DNA from 2 places in the Erwinia sp. HDF1-3R genome. Region 2 is predicted to be linked to the other one. Evidence: predicted binding sites of a transcription regulator. Region 2 holds the regulator's gene; the other holds the start of a gene.
The links. The regulator PurR, encoded in region 2, represses purine synthesis genes. The targets are predictions, from matches to a motif close to CANGCAAACGTTTGCNTG.
Positions count from the first base shown of each region.

Region 1: a site for PurR is predicted at 8,239-8,256, ahead of AAGR22_RS21645 (NCS2 family permease). Genes of this name have one in related genera too.

Region 1 is NZ_CP155071.1:4,755,199-4,765,853, forward strand. It holds gene yidC (membrane protein insertase YidC) at 1-1,361, shown strand, start outside; gene mnmE (tRNA uridine-5-carboxymethylaminomethyl(34) synthesis GTPase MnmE) at 1,529-2,893, shown strand; gene AAGR22_RS21630 (hypothetical protein) at 3,131-4,348, shown strand; gene AAGR22_RS21635 (BadF/BadG/BcrA/BcrD ATPase family protein) at 4,972-5,835, opposite strand; gene AAGR22_RS21640 (phosphopantetheinyl transferase) at 6,063-6,791, shown strand; gene AAGR22_RS21645 (NCS2 family permease) at 6,843-8,156, opposite strand; gene yieH (6-phosphogluconate phosphatase) at 8,364-9,026, shown strand; gene phoU (phosphate signaling complex protein PhoU) at 9,093-9,830, opposite strand; gene pstB (phosphate ABC transporter ATP-binding protein PstB) at 9,847-10,617, opposite strand.
Region 2 is NZ_CP155071.1:2,170,275-2,180,929, reverse strand. It holds gene AAGR22_RS10050 (C40 family peptidase) at 1-683, shown strand, start outside; gene AAGR22_RS10045 (hypothetical protein) at 1,092-1,904, shown strand; gene AAGR22_RS10040 (YnhF family membrane protein) at 2,098-2,187, opposite strand; gene purR (HTH-type transcriptional repressor PurR) at 2,472-3,497, shown strand; gene punR (DNA-binding transcriptional activator PunR) at 3,515-4,432, opposite strand; gene punC (purine nucleoside transporter PunC) at 4,546-5,736, shown strand; gene cfa (cyclopropane fatty acyl phospholipid synthase) at 6,150-7,298, shown strand; gene AAGR22_RS10015 (riboflavin synthase subunit alpha) at 7,394-8,050, opposite strand; gene AAGR22_RS10010 (MATE family efflux transporter) at 8,282-9,655, shown strand; tRNA gene AAGR22_RS10005 (tRNA-Val) at 9,804-9,880, shown strand; tRNA gene AAGR22_RS10000 (tRNA-Val) at 9,885-9,961, shown strand; tRNA gene AAGR22_RS09995 (tRNA-Val) at 9,970-10,046, shown strand; gene pykF (pyruvate kinase PykF) at 10,490-10,655, shown strand, end outside.

The DNA of each region.
Region 1 (10,655 bases), 2.2 Mb from region 2:
CATTTGAGCTGCTGGAAACGACCCCAGGTTTTCTGTATCAGGCACAGAGCGGTCTGACCGGTCGTAACGGCCCGGATAATCCGGCTAATGGCGCACGTCCACTGTTCACTGCCTCTCAGGATAACTATGAGATGGCTGACGGCCAGAGCGAACTGCGTATCCCGCTGACGTTCACTGCTGAAAACGGCGCGACCTACACCAAAACCTTCGTATTTAAGCGCGGTGACTATGCGGTCGGCGTCGATTATCAGGTTAACAACACCACCCAGCAGCCGCTGGAAGTGGCGATGTTCGGCCAGCTGAAGCAGACCATTGACCTGCCTAAGCATCGTGATACCGGCAGCAACAACTTTGCGTTGCACACCTTCCGTGGCGCGGCTTACTCCAGCAGTGAGACTAACTACGAGAAGTACAAATTCGACAAAATCAGCGATAACGAAAACCTGAGCACCACCACCAGCAACGGCTGGGTAGCGATGCTTCAGCAGTATTTCGCCACCGCGTGGGTACCGCGCACCGCCGGAACCAATACGCTGTACACCAGCAACCTCGGTAACGGTATTGCCGCCGTCGGCTACAAGTCTGCGCCCGTCACCGTCGCGCCAGGCTCGCAGCAGAATCTGGCTGCCACGCTGTGGGTTGGCCCGGAAATTCAGGACAAGATGGCGGCAATTGCGCCGCATCTGGACCTGACCGTTGACTACGGCTGGCTGTGGTTTATCTCTCAGCCGCTGTTTAAGCTGCTGAAGTTCATTCACAGCTTTATCGGTAACTGGGGCTTCTCCATCATCGTTATCACCTTTATCGTGCGTGGCATCATGTACCCACTGACCCGGGCGCAGTACACCTCGATGGCGAAGATGCGTATGCTTCAGCCGAAAATCCAGGCCATGCGTGAGCGTCTCGGTGACGACAAACAGCGTATGAGTCAGGAGATGATGGCGCTGTACAAAACCGAGAAAGTAAACCCGCTGGGTGGCTGTCTGCCGCTGGTTATTCAGATGCCAATCTTCCTGGCGCTGTATTACATGCTGATGGGCTCCATTGAGCTGCGCCATGCGCCGTTTGCCCTGTGGATCCATGACCTCTCTGCACAGGACCCGTACTACATCCTGCCGATCCTGATGGGCATCACGATGTTCTTCATCCAGAAGATGTCGCCGACCACCGTGACCGACCCGATGCAGCAGAAGATTATGACCTTTATGCCGGTCATCTTCACCGTGTTCTTCCTGTGGTTCCCGGCAGGTCTGGTACTGTACTACATCGTCAGTAACCTGGTGACCATCCTCCAGCAGCAGCTGATTTATCGCGGCCTGGAAAAACGTGGTCTTCACAGCCGCGACAAAAAGAAAGCATAAGAACGCTGTCCGATCATTGTGCGGCATGCAGGTGATAAGGAAAGAGTGGGGCCGATGGACAGGCCGGGCGTTACAAAGCTAACGCGCCTGCAACGTGACAGATGAAGGATGGTAGAATAAGGCGGTCAACTGACCGCCTTATTTTTTTGCCTAAACGAGAGTGGATTATGAGTCAAAGCGAAACTATCGTCGCCCAGGCGACGCCGCCCGGCCGGGGTGGTGTGGGTATCCTGCGTATCTCCGGCAGCCAGGCGGCCGACGTGGCACGGGCCCTGCTGGGCAAGTTGCCCAAACCGCGCTACGCCGATTATCTGCCCTTCCGCGACCTGGACGGCAGCACGCTGGATCAGGGGATCGCCCTGTGGTTTCCCGGCCCTCACTCCTTTACCGGCGAAGACGTCCTGGAGCTACAGGGCCACGGCGGGCCGGTGATACTTGACCTGCTGCTGCGGCGTATTCTGTCGATGTCGAACGTGCGTATCGCCCGTCCCGGCGAGTTCTCCGAGCGTGCGTTTCTGAACGATAAGCTCGATCTGGCCCAGGCAGAAGCGATTGCCGACCTGATTGATGCCAGTTCCGAACAGGCGGCGCGCTCGGCGGTGAACTCGCTGCAGGGGGCATTTTCACTGCGTGTTAACCATCTTGTGGAAGCACTCACTCACTTGCGGATCTACGTCGAAGCGGCTATCGACTTCCCGGATGAGGAGATCGACTTCCTCTCCGACGGGAAAATCGAGGCCCTGCTTAACCAGGTGATTACCGACCTTGAGGCCGTCCGGGCCGAAGCGCGTCAGGGCAGCCTGCTGCGTGAAGGAATGAAGGTGGTGATCGCGGGTCGCCCTAACGCCGGTAAATCCAGCCTGCTGAATGCGCTGGCCGGACGCGAAGCGGCCATCGTCACCGATATCGCCGGCACCACCCGCGACGTGCTGCGCGAGCATATCCATATCGACGGTATGCCGCTGCATATTATTGATACGGCGGGCCTGCGCGAGGCCGGCGATGAAGTGGAGCGGATTGGTATTGAACGGGCCTGGCACGAAATCGAAGGGGCCGATCGCGTGCTGTTTATGGTTGACGGCACGACCACGGCGGCCACCGAGCCTGCGGACATCTGGCCGGACTTTATTGCCCGCCTGCCCGCCGCGCTGCCGATAACCGTGGTACGCAATAAAGCGGACGTCACCGGCGAAGCGCTGGGAATGACGAAAGTGAATGGTCACTCACTTATCCGCCTCTCGGCCCGCACCGGCGAGGGAATCGACCTGCTGCGCGACCATCTGAAAGAGAGCATGGGCTTTGCCGGTAATATGGAAGGTGGCTTCCTTGCCCGCCGTCGTCACCTTCATGCGCTGGAGTTAGCGGCTACTCACTTACTTGACGGCCGCGAGCAGCTGCTGGGGGCAAAAGCGGGCGAGCTACTGGCGGAGGAGCTGCGTGCCGCCCAGAACTGCCTGAGCGAGATCACCGGCGCGTTCACCTCCGATGACCTGTTAGGCCGGATTTTCTCCAGCTTTTGCATTGGGAAGTGAGACGGAGTCTCTAAGTTAACAGATGTAATTTCTGCCCGAGTTCAGGCTCCCGGCAATCTTCAATGATCGTGACAGAGCTAAGACTGGCTGCTTAGCTTTGCACTGCAAAATTGAATCCGGCAGCCTGCTATTCCATGCGTTTAATCGCTTTATAATAGTTTTCATATAAAAACCTGTAATAATTATATATTAATATATTTGGCACTACTCAACATCCATACAATAAAGGAAAGAAAAATGCCAGCGAGCGCTGTTAACCAAAACACTCCACTCACTACGAAAATGGTGGTAAATCGGATAAATAAGTGTAGGAAGGAACAAAAAAAGATTACGTGGGAGATCTCAGAAATAAAAAACACTCAAGATATTCTAGCTCGCAAAATTGATCCCTATGAAAAGACTATTTCCTCTAATGATTTATCCCTGATAGAACTTGAAACGGTAGCAGAAAAGTACGGTAAAGATGCCCGCGTGCGGCTGAAAGAAGATCATTTTAAATATGGGGAGCCTCGTAATTTATTAAAAAAATTATTTCATGGATATCGATATAAAATAGAACGTGAAGATGCAGTAAAAAAAATAAACCCCCACACCAATAAGCTCTCAGCTAAAACTGCAATTAAAACTCTCGAGAAAGAAAAAAATAATCAAATGAGCGAGAGGGATAAATTAAAAAAAGAGTACAACATAAATGCCCTCAAAATTAAAGAATTAACGGAAAAAGGAAAACATGTTAACCTGGAACTGAATGAAATAAGGGTAACATATAGAGAATTAACAAAAGATAAGGCAGAAGGAGATATTAAGCGGGCAGATTTTTCAACAATCTATCAGAGTAACGCGGGTTGTAAAGCGATCAACCATGAAGCGCGTCACCAGTATGGCCTGATGCTCGAAAGTCTCCAATTTAGCGGCAGTAAAGTTGTTGAAGAATATCGTAAAGCCTTTGGTGATAACATTTTTTACCGTGGTGGAGCAAAGGTTAAAAGCATGATCATAAATAGATGTGCTCAGTTACCCCAACTGGTTAAAAATGCCATTGATGATTTTTATACCCCTTCAAATGAAATGAGTACCACCTACCGTGGGCAAGGAATGACGGATAATTCGATTAACGCTTTAATCAGTCAATTTAAAACCGATGTGCAAAATAAAACTGATACTGTTTATCAGACCGGACAATTCTTTTCCACCTCCAGAGTTAAAGAAATTGCTAAGGGTTTCGCTGAACGCAGTCAGAGTAGCGTTAAAGTGATGTTCACGGTGAAAGGCAACAGCGGCAATAGTATATATGTTCAAAATGGCATGGCATTTGGTAACGGTGAGGGAGAAAGACTGTATTCTCCTAAGGCTCATTTCAAAGTTACCGAGATGACAATATCACCATCGAGTGTTTACAATATCACCCTGGAAGAGGTCGAAAGAGTCGACAATGCAAAGTTCCTTCCAAGGTAATTGTTCATGATGAAAAATTTTTACTTCTAATATACTTAGAGTGCAGGATAGTTTCACCGATCCTGTGCTCGTGTCATCATCCGTAATTTCATGGATAATTAAGGATGCTTTTTATTCGTATTGTTCAGGCCATGGATCTGCTGGGGGAGTTTGGATAGCTAAACCCGGCACGTTAAGAGCGTTTTCTATCGAAATATACGCTGGTTCACTCACCGCAATAAGCATTATAAGCCCTGTGCGCCTGATCCCATAATTTACTCCCCGGGATGATATTTATAAAAACGATGCGATTCCTGGGTACCATTAACCCTGGTATTTTTGGGTGTTTAAAGGAGAGAATATGATCCATCAAGGAACCCCGCCGGAAGGGCATCAGGCTTATTGCAGTGAGTAGTCATCTTACCCTACAGGTGCAGCGCGGCAAACTGGCCGCACTTTTCCGTAAATAAACTTAATTCATCCCTGCTGAATATTGCTGAAATGGAGCAGTTCGTTATTACACTCGTCAGAAGTTCTAAATTATGACCGGCCCGCCTGCGCAGGCTGAATCCGGAAGGTCGCGGCTACTGCAATGATAATTACGGTAGTTACTGTTCCAGTATCACTTAACGCGAAGCAAAGTGTTAACCCTGCCGCGCCAGCCAGCCAGCGCCGCTGAGGGCATCGCCCAGCGGCGGCACCAGCATCGCCAGAATGTCGGGCGCAAGCCAGGGCTGGACAGGTTCTGCCAGGCCGCCCATTAACGCCAGACGGCCGCCATCGGCCCCCATCAGTCGCCGCACCAGCAGCGCGATATCATCAGCAGTTTGCTGTATCAGCTGGTCTGCGTGGGGATCGCCTGCCTGCGCCGCCGCGAACACCTCCGGCACCACGCTGCCCCAGTCGGCGGGCATTGCCCGCTGCGTCCACAGCAGCATGGCTTCCGGGCTGCGATCAAACCTGCCCATCACGCGGTCGGTGAACGCCGTTTCGGGCACAATGCCCTCATGGGCCAGCAACGCCAGCCGCAGGGTGCGGCGTCCCAGCTCGGCACCCGAGCCGTGATCGGATAGCGCAAAACCCCAGCCGCCTACCCGGGAAAAGCGCTCGCCATCCCATAAGACGCCCTGACTGCCGGTGCCGACGATCAGCGCCGCGCCGGGTGCGCCCTGATGTGCACCCAGACAGGCAATATCCACGTCGCCCACCACCCGTAAAGAGGCGCAGACGGGCTGCCAGTCGGCAAGGCGAGCTTTGACCGAGGCGACATTGGCCCCCGCAAGACCGGCAACCATTGCGATTTGTGCCCGCGCGGCGGGTGGCAGCCCTGCCGCCGTCATCACCCGCTCTGTCAGTGCCTCCACGCTTGCCAGCGCCGCCTCAAACTGTGACCAGACGTTGGCGGGCCCGCCAACCGCTTCGGCCAGCAGATGATTCTGACGGTCAGTGAGCCGGGCGCGACATCGCGTACCGCCGCCATCAATACTCAGAAAATAGTGAGGTTGCACAGGTTTTTTCTCCCTTCTCGCGCCCCAGGTGATCCAGCGTTATGGTGCAGATCCTGAGTTAAAACAGGCTGAACCGCAATCAAAACATCGTCTGCGGAGAACAGTGGAGCGAGGCAAAAGTGCCAATAATCCGAATTTATCCCGAACCCGGCAAAGCGACGTGTAATCGCTTAAGAAAATTCTTACAATAGCGAAGACGACCCTCGACCATTATCATGGAGTGACCAATGGCATGTCATTTCGCGCGCTGGACGCCCGACTGGGCCGGGATACCCGCGCAGCACCTCCCGCCCACCCTGATCCGCTATGCTGCCGGGCTGCCTGACAGGCGTCGAAGGCGCTATCTGGCTTCCCGCACGCTGCTGGCACAGCTGATGCTGCACGTTTATGGCATAACTTCCCTGCCCGAGCTTACCGTGACGGCCAGTGGCCGCCCCTGCTTTGTCGATCCGCAGCTTCCTGATTTCAGCATCGCCTATACCGGCAATATTGTCGGCATCCTGCTGGCTGATGAAGAGGGTGCAGTTGGGCTGGCAATGGATATTTTCCGGGCCCACAGTCGGCAGTTGCAGAAACAGTTTTCCACCCTCTTCTCTTCGGGCGAAAAAGCGTGGATTAACGCCCAAAACGATCCGGATGAAGCGGCGGCCCAGCTATGGATGATACGGCAGAGCATACTGAAGCTTCCGGATAATGACCCGTCGCAGCCGCTACGGCTGTTTCCCGCATCGGGGCGTCTGCGCTCAGAGGCCTTTCCCGACATTCAGGCCATTTCCGACGCGGAGGAGTTTATGGTCTGGTCCTGCGCACGCACGCCGGGCAGCGAACGCCTGCATCTCTGGCAGTATGAAGGGGGCGATCGCTGGGTTTCTATTACCGCTATCGAGGGGAAGAAGATGGGGCCGCGCACGTTGAAATTAATCAGCTCCCTGCCAGAAAAACGCAGGGAGCCGTAATGACTCAGCTTACCGACAGCAGGCAGATTTGCCTGCTGTCAGCGATCTATCTTAGTGTGCGTCAATAAAGACGATCTTGAGAATAAACAGAAGAGTCACGGCGATGACGCAGGGGCTCATTTCACGCCAGCGGCCGCTGCCGAGCTTCATCACGCAGTAAGAGATAAAACCGAGTGCGATCCCCTCGGTGATAGAGAAGCTGAACGGCATCATGATAGCGGTAACGAATGCCGGAACGGCTTCGGTCAGATCCTCCCACTTTATCCGCGTCAGGCTTGAGGTCATCAGTACACCAACGTAAATCAGGGCACCGGCTGCCGCATAGGGCGGCACCATACCCGCCAGGGGTGAAAGGAACATCACCAGCAGGAACAGGATCCCGGTGACCACCGCCATCAGCCCGGTGCGGCCACCGATAGCGACGCCCGATGAGCTTTCGATGTAGGCCGTCACCGAAGAGGTGCCGATATATGAGCCAACCACCGAGCTGATGCTGTCGACATAGAGCGCCTGCTTCATACGCGGGAAGGTGCCTTTCTCATCGGTCAGACCGGCTTTATCCGTTACGCCGACCAGCGTACCGGAGGAGTCGAACAGGTTCACCAGCATAAAGGAGAAGATGATCCCCGCCATGCCGACGTTGAGCGACCCGGCCAGATCGACCTGGCCGATAATCGAGGTGATGCCCGTTGGCGCGGAGAATACCCCGCCGTACTTCACATCGCCAATGGCCAGGCCAATCAGCGTGGTCACCACAATGGAGACCAGTACCGCAATATGGATATTGCGTGACGCCAGAATGGCGATAATAAAGAAGCCCAGCGCCCCCAGCAGTACGCTATGGGAGGTTAAGTGGCCGACGGCCACCAGCGTCTCCGGGTTAGCAACCACAATGCCGGCGTTCTTCAGACCGATCATCGCAATAAACAGGCCGATACCGGCGGTAATGCCCACCCGCAGGCTGAGAGGAATATTGGCTATCATCCAGTAGCGGACGCGGAAAATAGTCAGCAGCAGCAGGCCCGTCGCCCCCCAGAATATCGCGCCCATGCCGACCTGCCATGAAATGCCCATGGCCCCTACCACCACAAAGGCAAAAAACGCATTCAGTCCCATTGCCGGTGCCAGCGCAACCGGCAGGTTGGCCACCAGGCCCATCAGAATACTGCCGAACGCGGCAATCAGGCAGGTGGTGACAAACACCGCCTGGGTATTCATGCCCGCTGCACCCAGGATCTGAGGATTCACGAAAACGATGTAGACCATCGTCAGAAAGGTCGTGAACCCCGCAATCACTTCCGTGCGCGCGGTCGTGCCGTGCTCCTGCAGTTTAAAGATCCGCTGTAACAGGCCAGGATTATTCATTGTGTGATTCCAGAACGAAGAGAAGTTATCGTCGGCTATCCTAACCTAAAAATTTAATATTGGTAGACGGTCGGGCGGTTTTTTCGCAACCGATTGCGCCGCGTTTACCTTCAGATCGCTGCCGCTAACGGGAATTGACAATTGCGGGTCGCATTTCGGTGTCAGACAGGTAAAGTGGCATGATGATAATGAATACAGGAACCCACCATGTCTGTTAGCTGTGTGTTTTTTGATTGCGACGGGACGCTGGTTGACAGCGAATTACTCTGTGCTCAGGCTTACGTCAACATCTTTGCCCGCTTTGGGGCGGAGCTGCCGCTGCAGGAGATGTTTGAGAAATATAAAGGCGTCAAGCTGTACGAGATTATTCCAACCGTCGCTAACCGGTTTAACCTGACCGTGCCGGTGGAGGAGTTTGAATCCGCCTGGCGGGCAGAAGTTGCACGCCTTTTTGACCTTGAACTTAAGCCAATATCAGGCGCTTATGCCCTGCTGGAGCAGATAACCGTGCCCGTCTGCGTGGTGTCAAACGGTACCGTGCCGAAAATGCAGCATTCGCTGGGCCTGACGAAGATGCGCCGCTTTTTTGATGACCGGTTGTACAGCGGCTACGATATCAACAGCTGGAAACCGGACCCGGACCTGATGGTCCACGCGGCGAAACAGATGGGTGTGCCGCTGGAAAACTGTATTCTGGTGGATGACTCCGAAGCGGGCGCTAACGCCGGCGTTGCTGCGGGTATCCCGGTATTTTATTACTGTGCGGATGCCCACAATAAGCCGATCGACCATCCGCTGGTGACTGCGTTTAATGATATGGCGCAGCTGCCGGGGCTGTGGAAGGCGCGCGGATGGGATCTGACAAAGTAACAGCGAAAAAAACGGGGCCTGCGCCCTGTTTACCGCTATGCGTGACGGTCTTCGCCGTCACGGGCCTCAGGCGGGTGTATTGCTGCCTTCACTGTCATCCGTTAACAGTTTATCCAGCTGATCCCCGCCGATGTGGCGGAAATCCTGCCCCTTTACAAAATAGAAGATGATTTCGCAAATATTCTGGCAGCGGTCGCCAATGCGCTCGATGGCGCGCGCGCAAAACAGGGCGGTGAGTACGCTGGGAATGGTGCGCGGATCCTCCATCATATAGGTCATCAATTGCCGCACGATGCCTTCATACTCCTGGTCGACCTTTTTGTCTTCGCGATAAATTTCGACGGCGGCATTGAGATCCATACGCGCGAAGGCGTCCAGGACGTCGTGCAGCATCTGAATAGTATGGTGGCCCAGCGACTCCAGGCTCACCAGCAGCGACTGATGCTGCTGGCCAAACTTCTCCAGGGCGGTGCGGCAGATTTTATCCGCCACGTCGCCGATGCGTTCCAGCTCGGAAATGGTTTTGATGATCGCCATCACCAGCCGTAAATCGCTGGCGGTAGGCTGACGCCGGGCGATGATCCGCACGCAGGCTTCATCAATCGACACTTCCATCATATTGACCTGCTGATCGCCCGCAATGACCCGCTTCGCCAGCTCGCCATCCTGATTATGCATGGCGGTGATGGCATCGGTAAGCTGCTGCTCCACCAGCCCACCCATGGCCATCACCTGGGTACGGATATGCTCCAGCTCAGCGTTGAACTGCCCGGAGATATGTTTGTTGAGGTTAAGGTTATCCATCGTATTCTCCCGTCAATCAACCGTAGCGGCCGGTAATATAGTCTTCAGTCTGCTTCTGGTGCGGTTTAGTGAACAGCGTGTCGGTATCGCTGAACTCAATAAGCTCGCCCAGGTACATAAAGGCGGTGTGATCGGAGCAGCGCGCCGCCTGCTGCATATTGTGCGTAACGATCACCAGGGTGTAATCCTGCTTCAGCTCGGTGATCAGCTCTTCGATACGGCCCGTGGAAATCGGATCCAGCGCCGAGCAGGGTTCATCCAGTAGCAGCACTTCAGGGCGAATGGCAATGCCGCGCGCAATACAGAGCCGCTGCTGCTGACCACCGGACAGGCTGTAGCCGCTCTGATGCAGCTTATCTTTGGTTTCCATCCACAGCGCAGCTTTGGTCAGCGCCCATTGTACCCGCTCGTCCATATCGGCACGTGACAGTTTTTCAAACAGGCGTACACCGAACGCGATGTTTTCGTAAATCGACATCGGGAACGGCGTCGGCTTCTGAAAGACCATCCCCACCCGCGCGCGCAGCAGGGCGATATCCTGGCTGGCGGTCAGGATATTCTCGCCGTCGAGCAGGATTTCCCCCTCCGCGCGCTGCTCCGGATAGAGCGCGAACATCTTGTTAAAGGTGCGCAGCAGCGTGGATTTCCCGCAGCCCGACGGGCCGATAAAGGCGGTCACCTGATTTCTGGCAATATCCAGGTTGATATTCTTCAGGGCATGGAATTTCCCATACCAGAAGTTCATATTTCGCACCTGAATCATATTACTGGAGGAGTTGTCAGCCATTGTTCTTCTCGCATGGTTCATGCCGCCGCAGCCGCACG
Region 2 (10,655 bases):
AGGTCAAGGGTAGCGTAACGAAAAAAGTTAAAGAGTCCACCCGCAAGTCACGCCGTATACCCGCCACCCGCCTCAAGGCCAAAAAAACGCTCGCGCCGCAGCCTGTATCGTCCCACTCCCGGAAATCTACCCTCAGGCATAAAGCGGCTTTACAGGCCAGTCTGGGTAAAAAACACTATGGTCACCGTCGTGGCAAATCCGTCGAACAGGGTGAAGAACTGACCGCCGAGGTGCTTAGCGCCCCGCTAAAAATGAGCAAGGCACACCGGGCGCGTTATCAAAAAGCACGCCAGACGGCGATGAACAAGCTGATGGGCCAGTTGGGTAAACCCTACCAGTGGGGCGGAACATCGCCTAAAACGGGCTTCGACTGTAGCGGCCTGGTGTGGTATGCCTACAAGGATCTGGTGAAGTTTAAGATCCCCCGCACCGCCAATGAGATGTACCACCTGCGCGATGCGGCGAATATTAAACGCGGCGAGCTGGAGAAAGGCGACCTGGTTTTCTTCCGCATTAACGGACGCGGCACGGCGGATCACGTAGGCGTTTATCTTGGCGGCGGGAAATTTATTCAGTCGCCTCGTACGGGAAAAGATATTCAGGTTAGCGCGCTGGCTGATGAATACTGGCAGAGTCACTACATCGGCGCACGTCGGGTGATGACACCCAGAACGATCCGCTAATCTCCGTGTCGCGTAGTGAATAAAAAAGGCCGATCTGACGATCGGCCTTTTTATTTTCCTGGGCTAATGATTTCTCCGCATTCTCTTTCTTTATTGATTACGGATAGTGAATTCAGGCCGCATCATGAATTATTTATGGATTGCAAAAAAAACATGTGATGAGGTAAAAACAATTTTTACCTGAATAGTACGCTAGGCAAACAAACAAACAAACAAACAAACAAACAAAGAACTAAAATACGATGATCAACGTTCAGAAAAAAACATCAATCCTGTAAATCGCGCATGGATTCTTGCGTCAACCTGAATTATGCTTTTTTCATACTTAATTAGTATCGTCTCAGTACTCTCAATTATGTGAGTCAATATCAATTTTTATTACCTGAAACAAATATTGAAGAGGTAAGTATGAATAAGCATTTTAAACTTGAATCCACAGCCAGCGATATGCAAAAGGTTTTAGTAAAAAATGGCGATGATGCCAAGGGTTTCATCAATCAGGAGTATTTCTACGGTCCTGTCAGCGTGACTAATAATAGTAATGTAGATCTGACCGAATTATCAGTCCATGTTGAGCGTTACTACGGAGGGATAAGCACTCATGTAAACTGGGAAGAATACTTTGAAGTCTACTATACGCCTGAAAAATTTGACTTACAAAAAGGCAAAACAACATTTGTTTCTATGGTGTATAAACCAAAGAAGGTTTCTATGCCGGGCTGGGTAATTACTGGTGTGACGTGGGAATGCCAGGTTACTATTGTAGATAAAAATGGGAATAAAAGCCGAAAGTATTATCCTCATGTTGTATTTGTTATGCCTCAGGAGGACATCAATATTACCCAAAAGTTTTTGAGCAAGTGGAAGCCTGACCATACCAAAAATGAATATATCTATAGCTATCGATTGAACCTAACCAGTGATTATGAAACTGTTACTGACTGGTATGTTTTCCTGGATATACCTGGAAACGGTGTTGTATATCCGGCATGGCTTGATACTGTGAGTAGCTGGGTTAAACTCAGCGACTACCAGACCCCGGTCAACAACACCACATTTGTAAGCATTGGCGATGCCAGCCACGCTATTCTGCCAGACACAAGCGTTACTCTTGATATCCAAATATTGTATCCTGATGAATCTGAGAAATACGAAACGCTGGGTAATATCGGGCTTAATGGTAAATTTTTCGGACAAAAATCAGCGCGATTCGAGAAATAAACAATGCCTGACGTAAGCTGGTTTTATTTTAGGTTAGTCAATACTAGAAAGTGGATCAGCACATTCTTTTATCTCTTATCTCGCAGAAATAGCAAAGCGCCTGTCGGTTTCTGAGGAGTGTCCCATCGACGCGGTAGCGGCACGATATCGCTAAAGTAAAAAACAGGCCGATCTGACGATCGGCCTGTTTTTTTTAGTGCATGACGGCGGTAAAGCTGAAAATAATAATCATTAACAGCGCACTACCGGTGGTCAGCAGAGACAATTTCAGATCGGTGTCCACAGAAACTCCTTTATACCCTTACAGTTTGTGTCGCCATCAATTTTCCCACACCCGGCGGTAAAAATCTCGTTTTCTCTGCTCAGCCTTGTTAGAATTCCATTTCGTTGCGCAACGGGTTGCGTTCGCGGTCTGCAACCGACGCAACAGGCCTGGCTGACTGCCCCCTTTTCCTTACTGACGCCACCGAATATTCATAAAAAACGGCGACGGATTTTGCCGTTTCAGGCAATCGTTTAACAATATACTTATCAGCATGTTGCGGTAAGTGCAGGAGTAGTAATTTCATGGCAACAATCAAAGATGTGGCTAAACGCGCCGGGGTGTCGACCACCACGGTGTCCCACGTCATTAATAAAACGCGCTTTGTGGCCGAAGCCACGCGGGAAGCAGTATGGACTGCCATCCGCGAACTGCATTATTCGCCAAGTGCCGTCGCCCGCAGTCTCAAGGTTAATCACACCCGGACCATCGGCCTGCTGGCAACGTCCAGCGAGGCGCCCTACTTTGCCGAGATTATTGAAGCCGTGGAGAACAGCTGCTTTGCCAGCGGTTACACCCTGATTCTGGGCAATGCGCACAACGATCTGGTCAAACAGCAGGCGTATCTGTCAATGATGGCGCAAAAGCGCGTCGATGGCCTGCTGGTGATGTGCTCCGAGTATCCTGATGAACTGATCCAGATGCTTGAAGATAACCGAAATATTCCTATGGTCGTCATGGACTGGAGCGAGTCACGCGGTGATTTTACGGATACGGTGCTGGATAACGCCTTTGAGGGGGGTTATCTGGCAGGCCGCTATCTGATTGAGCGCGGCCATCGCGATATTGGCGTCATTCCCGGTCAGCTGGAACGTAACACCGGCGGTGGCCGTCATGCCGGTTTTCTAAAGGCGCTATCCGAAGCGGGGATCACCCTGCGCGATGAGTGGCGGGTACAGGGTGATTTCGAACCCGAATCTGGCTATCGTGCCATGCAGCAAATTTTATCCCAGAAGCAGCGTCCTACCGCCGTATTCTGCGGCGGCGATATTATGGCGATGGGGGCGATTTGTGCCGCTGATGAGATGGGTCTGCGCGTACCCCAGGATATCTCGGTCATCGGCTATGATAACGTGCGCAACGCGCGCTACTTCACCCCTGCCCTGACCACCGTTCACCAGCCAAAAGAGAGGCTGGGCGAAACGGCCTTTGAAATGCTGCTGGATCGTATTACCAGCAAGCGTGAGGAGCCACAGACGATTGAAGTTCATCCCAGCCTGATCGAGCGTCGTTCAGTGGCGGATGGTCCCTTTGTAGACTATCGCCGCTAACGCCATTAGCCGCCTGCTCACTCCTCTGCCCCCTCGTTCAGCCACTCATTATTGAGCGTCCCGGTGTCGCCAAGATAGTCGAGCAGCCAGCCCAGCGCGGGGCTGGCCTGCTGCTGCGACCAGCTGACGCAGCAGGGGCTGTCGGGAAATGTCGCGGTGAGCACAAGTTCCGTCAGTGCGCCGCTGCTCAGCAGCGGACGGGCAAAATGTCCTGGCACCATTCCGACGCAAAGCCCGGCCAGCAGGCAGTCCGCAGCGCTTTCCCAATCGGGCACCACCAGCCGACGCTGATTATCCAGCGTCCAGGTAGTGCGTTTGGGCAGCGCGCGGGACGTGTCTTCCAGCGTCAGAGAGGGCCATTCGCGGATGGCTTCCTCGCTGACCGGTCCTGAGATTTCTGTCAAAGGATGGCGGGCGCTAACCACACAGCGCCAGTTCAGCGCGCCCATATTGCGAAAGGCAAAGCGCCCGCCAACGGGTATTGCCTGAGTTGCGCCAATCGCCACATCTACCCGGCCATCCGCCAGCGCATCCCACACGCCATTAAACACCTCCGGGGAAAGGTGTAATTCCATATCCGGGAAATGACGGTAGAAATCGACAACCAGCTGCCGGGTGCGCTGGGGTTTCACTATCCTGTCTACGGCGATATTTAGCTGCCCGCGCCAGCCGTTTGCTACCTGCTGGCACTGACGCCGGGTGGCAAGCATTTTTTTGATTACGCTCCGCCCCTCCTGAATGAAGTAGCGTCCCGCCTCGGTCAGTTCGACATCGCGATGACGGCGTGTAAACAGCGGAACGGCCAGCCACTCTTCCAGCTGACGTACGGTATAGCTGATAGCGGAGGGGACCCGGTGCAGCTCAGCAGCAGCGGCGGTAAAGCTGCCATTTCGGGCAACGGCATCAATCACTTCGAGGGAATGTTCTGACCACATTTTCTGCCTGCAAATTTTTTGAACGCAATGGACAAATATTAGCGTTTCACAACGACTCTGACACGCACTTACACTCTGCGCCGTTATATTCTTCTGAAATTAAGAGCAAAAAAATGCCTGCAAAACTTTTTACCCTTTACCTGGCGCTGCTTAGCGTCATCGGCTTTCTGGCCACCGATATGTATCTGCCTGCCTTTACGCTGATGCAGCAGGATCTGCAAACCGACGCGGGAGCTATCGGTGCCAGCCTGAGTCTCTTTCTGGCGGGCTTTGCCTGTGCGCAGCTGATATGGGGCCCTCTCTCCGATCGAATCGGCCGTCGTCCGGTGCTGCTAATGGGTCTGAGCCTGTTTGCCATCAGCTGTGCCGGAATGTGGTGGGTGCACAATGCCACCCTTCTGCTGGTGCTGCGCTTTGTGCAGGCCATTGGCATCTGCGCGGCCGCCGTAACCTGGCAGGCGCTGGTGATTGACCGCTATTCCGCCACCCAGGCCAGCAAGGTTTTTGCCACAATCATGCCGCTGGTAGCACTCTCTCCGGCACTGGCTCCCCTGCTAGGCGCCTGGCTGCTCAACCATTTCGGCTGGCGCGCAATTTTTATTGCCCTGATGGTCATTACGCTACTACTGCTGGTTTGCACGCTCTTTTTGACAGCAACACCACGCGTTATGCCAAAAAAAGGCGATAAGAAGACGGGTTTTCTAACCCTGCTGAAATCTCCTGTTTACAGCGGTAACGTGCTGATGTACGCCGCCTGCTCTGCCAGCTTCTTTGCCTGGCTGACCGGTTCGCCGTTTATCTTATCCGCGCTGGGCATGTCACCTGGCAGCATTGGCCTGAGCTACTTCCCTCAGACGCTGGCCTTTCTGACCGGCGGCTATGGCTGTCGAACCCTGCTTAAGCGTACGGAAGGCGGCTCACTTCTGCCCTGGCTGCTTGGCCTGTACAGCCTGAGCATTATTGCATTTTTTATCGCGGCTCAGCAGGCGACCCCCTCTGTGTATGCGCTGCTGCTGCCGTTCTGCGGCATTGCCCTGGCGAACGGTGCGCTGTATCCGATTGTTGTCTCGAATGCCCTGCTTCCCTTCCCGCAGGCCAGCGGTAAGGCCGCGGCGCTGCAAAATACGCTCCAGCTGGGGCTTTGCTGCGTGGCCAGCCTGCTGATCTCCTCATTTCTTACCCGCCCGCTGTGGTCTACCTCGCTGGTTATGCTGTCGACTGTCCTTTTTGCCATAATCGGCTATATTTTACAGCGTACAAAAGCGGCAGAAACGTCACTGCATCGCGCTGAAAGTAGTCGTTAACGTGCTGAATACTCTTAGTTAGCAACCTAACAATAAACATTTGAATATTGTCAGGGGTGAGCATATACTCGTTTCGCTGGGTAAAAAAATAACAATTTCCGCCTGATAACCCTCCGCTTTGCTGGCAGATAACCTGCCAGCAGGGTGAAGGATATCGGGAATACCTGCCAGGCCTCTTATGCTTTCAGCAAGTCTGACGGTTAAACGAGAAATAAAAGGTAAATTTTCAATTCTGACAGGGTAGTCTGGATTTAATCCGTGCATCCCCGTTGCTCTACTCTGCTAATATTTATATTCAATCCTCTGTAACGCCGGAAATCAGACGTACGCTAGCGTGTGCGTATTCTCAAAATCCCGTAGGAATTGTTTTTTCTATTTCTCGGGTATCAACCACACAGGGTGATGGAGAGACTATGAGTTCATCGTGTATAGAAGAAGTGAGCCTGGAAGAGAATCAGTGGTACAGAATCGTTCAGGAGATGTTGCGCAGTGCAGATATCGACGTTAATGGTACGCGCCCGTGGGATATTCAGGTAACCAACCCTGCCTTTTTTAAGCGCGTGCTACAGGAAGGCTCACTGGGGCTGGGTGAAAGCTATATGGATGGCTGGTGGGAGTGTGAAAGAATGGACATGTTCTTTCATCGCGTATTACTGGCGAAGCTCGATGAGAAACTCCCCCATCATTTCAAAGATACCTTACGTATTGCCGCCGCAAGACTAACCAATCAGCAGTCAAGAAAGCGCGCGTGGATAGTAGGAAAGGAACATTACGACCTCGGCAACGATCTGTTTTCTCTGATGCTTGATTCCCATATGCAGTACTCCTGCGGTTACTGGAAGGAAGCCCGGACGCTGGAGGATGCGCAGAATGCAAAATTAAAAATGATTTGCGAAAAGCTGCAATTAGCGCCCGGTATGTCCCTTCTGGATATCGGCTGCGGCTGGGGCGGGCTGGCAGAATATGCAGCGCGTCACTATGGCGTTCGCGTTTCTGGCGTCACTATCTCTGCCGAACAGCAAAAAATGGCTCAGCAGCGCTGTGAAGGATTGGATGTCACTATCCTTTTACAGGACTACCGCGATCTGAATGAACAGTACGATCGGATTGTTTCCGTGGGGATGTTTGAACATGTCGGCCCTAAGAATTACGCCACCTACTTTAACGTGGTGAACCGAAATCTTAAGCCGGATGGGCTTTTCCTGCTGCATACCATTGGGGCGAATACGACCGGCGAGAATGTTGATCCCTGGCTGGACAGATATATATTCCCTAATGGTCGCCTGCCCTCGGTAAGCCATATTGCTGAGGCCAGCGAACCTCACTTCGTTATGGAAGACTGGCATAATTTCGGCCCGGACTATGACACCACGCTGATGGCGTGGATTGATCGTTTTCTTGCAGTGTGGCCTGAGCTTTCAGAAAAGTACGGTGAGCGCTTTAAACGCATGTTTATTTATTATCTTAATGCCTGTGCAGGGGCCTTTCGTGCACGCCATATGCAGCTCTGGCAGGTGATGTTTACCCACGGAATTGAAGGGGGACTTCGCGTCCCACATTAATCCTGGTCCGCTAAAAGGCCGGCGTTATTTACGCCGGCCTTTTTATGCCTGTCATTTCGCTACGGCGCTTTTATCAGCTATAGCTTACAGGCGGTTTAGCGTGGTTCTGGGGCGTCCTGAGCGACAGCCTGGCTAAGCAGGGCGTCACGCTGTGCCAGTACGCGTTCGACGGTTTCAACGATCGCCTGAGTGTGCGGATCGATTTCAATATTTACGCGATCCCCCAGACGTTTGGCCCCCAGCGTGGTCCTCGCCAGCGTTTCAGGAATAAGGTGTACGCAGAAACGGGTTTTTGTCACTTCTCCAATCGTCAGGCTTATTCCATCAATGCCAACAAATCCTTTATGCAGGATATATTTCATCTGCTCCGCATCACGCGGTTTAAACCAGATTTCGCGGTTATTTTCTGAGATAAGAATTTTGCAAATCTCTGCCGTGGTCATAATATGGCCAGACATGAGATGACCACCAATTTCATCACTGAATTTTGCTGCCCGCTCGACGTTGACGTAATCGCCAATACTGAGATCGCCCAGATTAGTGATGCGCAGCGTCTCTTTGACCAGATCGAAATTTACCCGGTCGCCGTTTATTTCCGTCACCGTCAGGCAACAGCCATTATGAGAAACGGACGCGCCCAACTCCAGACCTGGCAGCATGTCGGGCGGAAGTCGCACGGTGTGGGTGCGGAAATTAGGCTTATCGTCAATCGCGAGCAGTTCGGCGGTGCCCTGCACAATACCGGTAAACATGGTTATCACCTCAAATAGAGTATTCTACCTGTTAGTTTGCCCTGGCTTACGCGTAAATCCAAACGCCCACGGTTTTTTTACTCCGACAGTCTGCGCTATTTTTCCGGCTAAGATTGGCTATTTGCTCTGCGAACATTACACTGATCGGCCAGCCCTGCTGTTAAACGCGGTGTTCAGTGCGATATTGCGGCAGCCAGGCTCCCTTCTACATAAATATAAACAGGTGTTCGTGTGCAGAAGTACCTTATTGAGGCGCGTCAGTTATTAGCGCTGGCGATCCCAGTGATCTTTGCTCAGGTGGCTCAGTCCGCTATGGGATTCGTCGATACGATTATGGCCGGCGCTGTTAGCGCCACGGATATGGCCGCGGTTGCCGTGGGCACCTCAATCTGGCTGCCCGCCATTCTCTTTGGACACGGTTTGCTGCTGTCACTGACGCCGGTGGTGGCGCAGTATAATGGTTCGGGTCGTCGGGAGCGCATTGCGCATCAGGTACGCCAGGCATACTGGCTGGCGGCGGTGGCGGCCGCCGTGGTGATGGTGCTGCTTTATAACGCCGGTTTTGTCATTCGCAGCATGCACAATATTGACCCGACGCTGGCGGACAAAGCGACAGGCTATCTGCATGCGCTGCTGTGGGGCGCGCCAGGCTATCTGTTCTTTCAGGTGGCGCGCAATCAGTGCGAAGGACTGGCTAAAACCCTGCCCGGCATGATTATTGGCTTCCTGGGTTTGATGGTAAATATCCCGGTTAACTATATCTTTATCTATGGCCATTTTGGCATGCCCGCGCTGGGCGGCGTGGGCTGTGGAGTGGCGACGGCTTCGGTCTACTGGGTAATGTTTGTGGTAATGAAACTCTGGATCCACCGCGCGCATTCAATGCGTGATATCCGTCTGCCGACGCGCCTGAGTGCGCCAGATAGCACAGTGCTCTGGCGTCTGTTTACATTAGGCCTGCCGGTTGCGCTGGCGCTGTTTTTCGAGGTCACGCTGTTCGCGGTTGTCGCGCTGCTGGTCTCCCCCATGGGGATCGTCGAGGTTGCCGGGCATCAGATCGCGCTGAATTTCAGTTCGTTAATGTTCGTTATGCCGCTTTCACTGGGCGTGGCGACGACGATCCGCGTGGGCTTCCGGCTTGGGCAGGGATCGGCCGACGCGGCTCGGGTGTCCGCCTGGACGGCACAGGGCGTCGGGATAACCATGGCCTGTATGACCGCATTGTTTACCGTGATGTTTCGCGAGCAGATAGCGCTGCTTTACAACGATAATCCGGCCGTGGTTACGCTGGCCGCTCAGCTGATGCTGCTGGCTGCGGTGTATCAGATTTCCGATTCAATCCAGGTGATTGGCAGTGGCATTCTGCGCGGTTACAAAGATACGCGTTCGATCTTCTTTATCACCTTTACGGCTTATTGGGTGCTCGGCCTGCCCTGTGGGTATGTGCTGGCGATGACAGACTGGGTGGTTTCACCGCTGGGCCCGGCGGGTTTCTGGATGGGGTTTATCATCGGTCTGACCTCCGCTGCAATCATGATGGTCTGGCGTATCCGCCGCCTGCAGCGTCAGCCAGCCGAGCGGATTCTGGCACGTGCAGCACACTAATTTTCCGACATTTTTTGTGCAGGCATGCTTAAATATGCTGCGCTTCGCACAGTTGCGCAGCAGTCACACAGAAAAAAGCGGATTCTGCTTGCCAGGCGGTAACGCTGTCGTTAATATTCGTCCCCGCTGTTAGCAATACAGTAATGATGCGTTCTTAGCTCAGTTGGTTAGAGCACCACCTTGACATGGTGGGGGTCGGAGGTTCGAGTCCTCTAGAACGCACCACAGTGCGTCCGTAGCTCAGTTGGTTAGAGCACCACCTTGACATGGTGGGGGTCGGTGGTTCGAGTCCACTCGGACGCACCAGTATTTATGCGTTCTTAGCTCAGTTGGTTAGAGCACCACCTTGACATGGTGGGGGTCGGAGGTTCGAGTCCTCTAGAACGCACCACTCCTGATAGCCACTTCCTGCGTTACCTTTTTCTGTGTTTCTCCCTCAACCAATCTCCCGCTTGCACTATGCTCGTCCCTTGCTGTGACGCCCCTGCGCCCGTTTTTATTGCGCAACACCATGCGCTAACGCAATAATTGACGGATAAGATCATGCTTTTTAGTTGGTTTTCGTCTACCCGAATCGCTATAATCACCGACGTTGTTTCATTTGAATGGTTTCAGCGTATGGTTGGCCCTTTACAAAAAACGATAGCGTCCTGCGCCCTTCGCTGCGCATGCGCTGAAACTGCGTCTCAACTTCCTCTGCAAACGACCCTACTGTCACCTATTCTTAATCTGTACCGCAGTTTACGACTCAAGCAAAAATTCTTCTCCGGGGCTTTTTTACCGGCGCCGGGATTGCCACTCTCACATCCATTACAACTTAATAGATAACTCGTCATGAAAAAGACCAAAATTGTTTGTACTATCGGACCAAAAACCGAATCGGAAGAAATGCTGACTCACCTGCTGGATGCGGGAATGAACGTAATGCGCCTTAACTTCTCTCACGGCGATTATGAAGAGCACGGCAAACGCATTGCCAATCTGCGCGCCGTAATGAGTA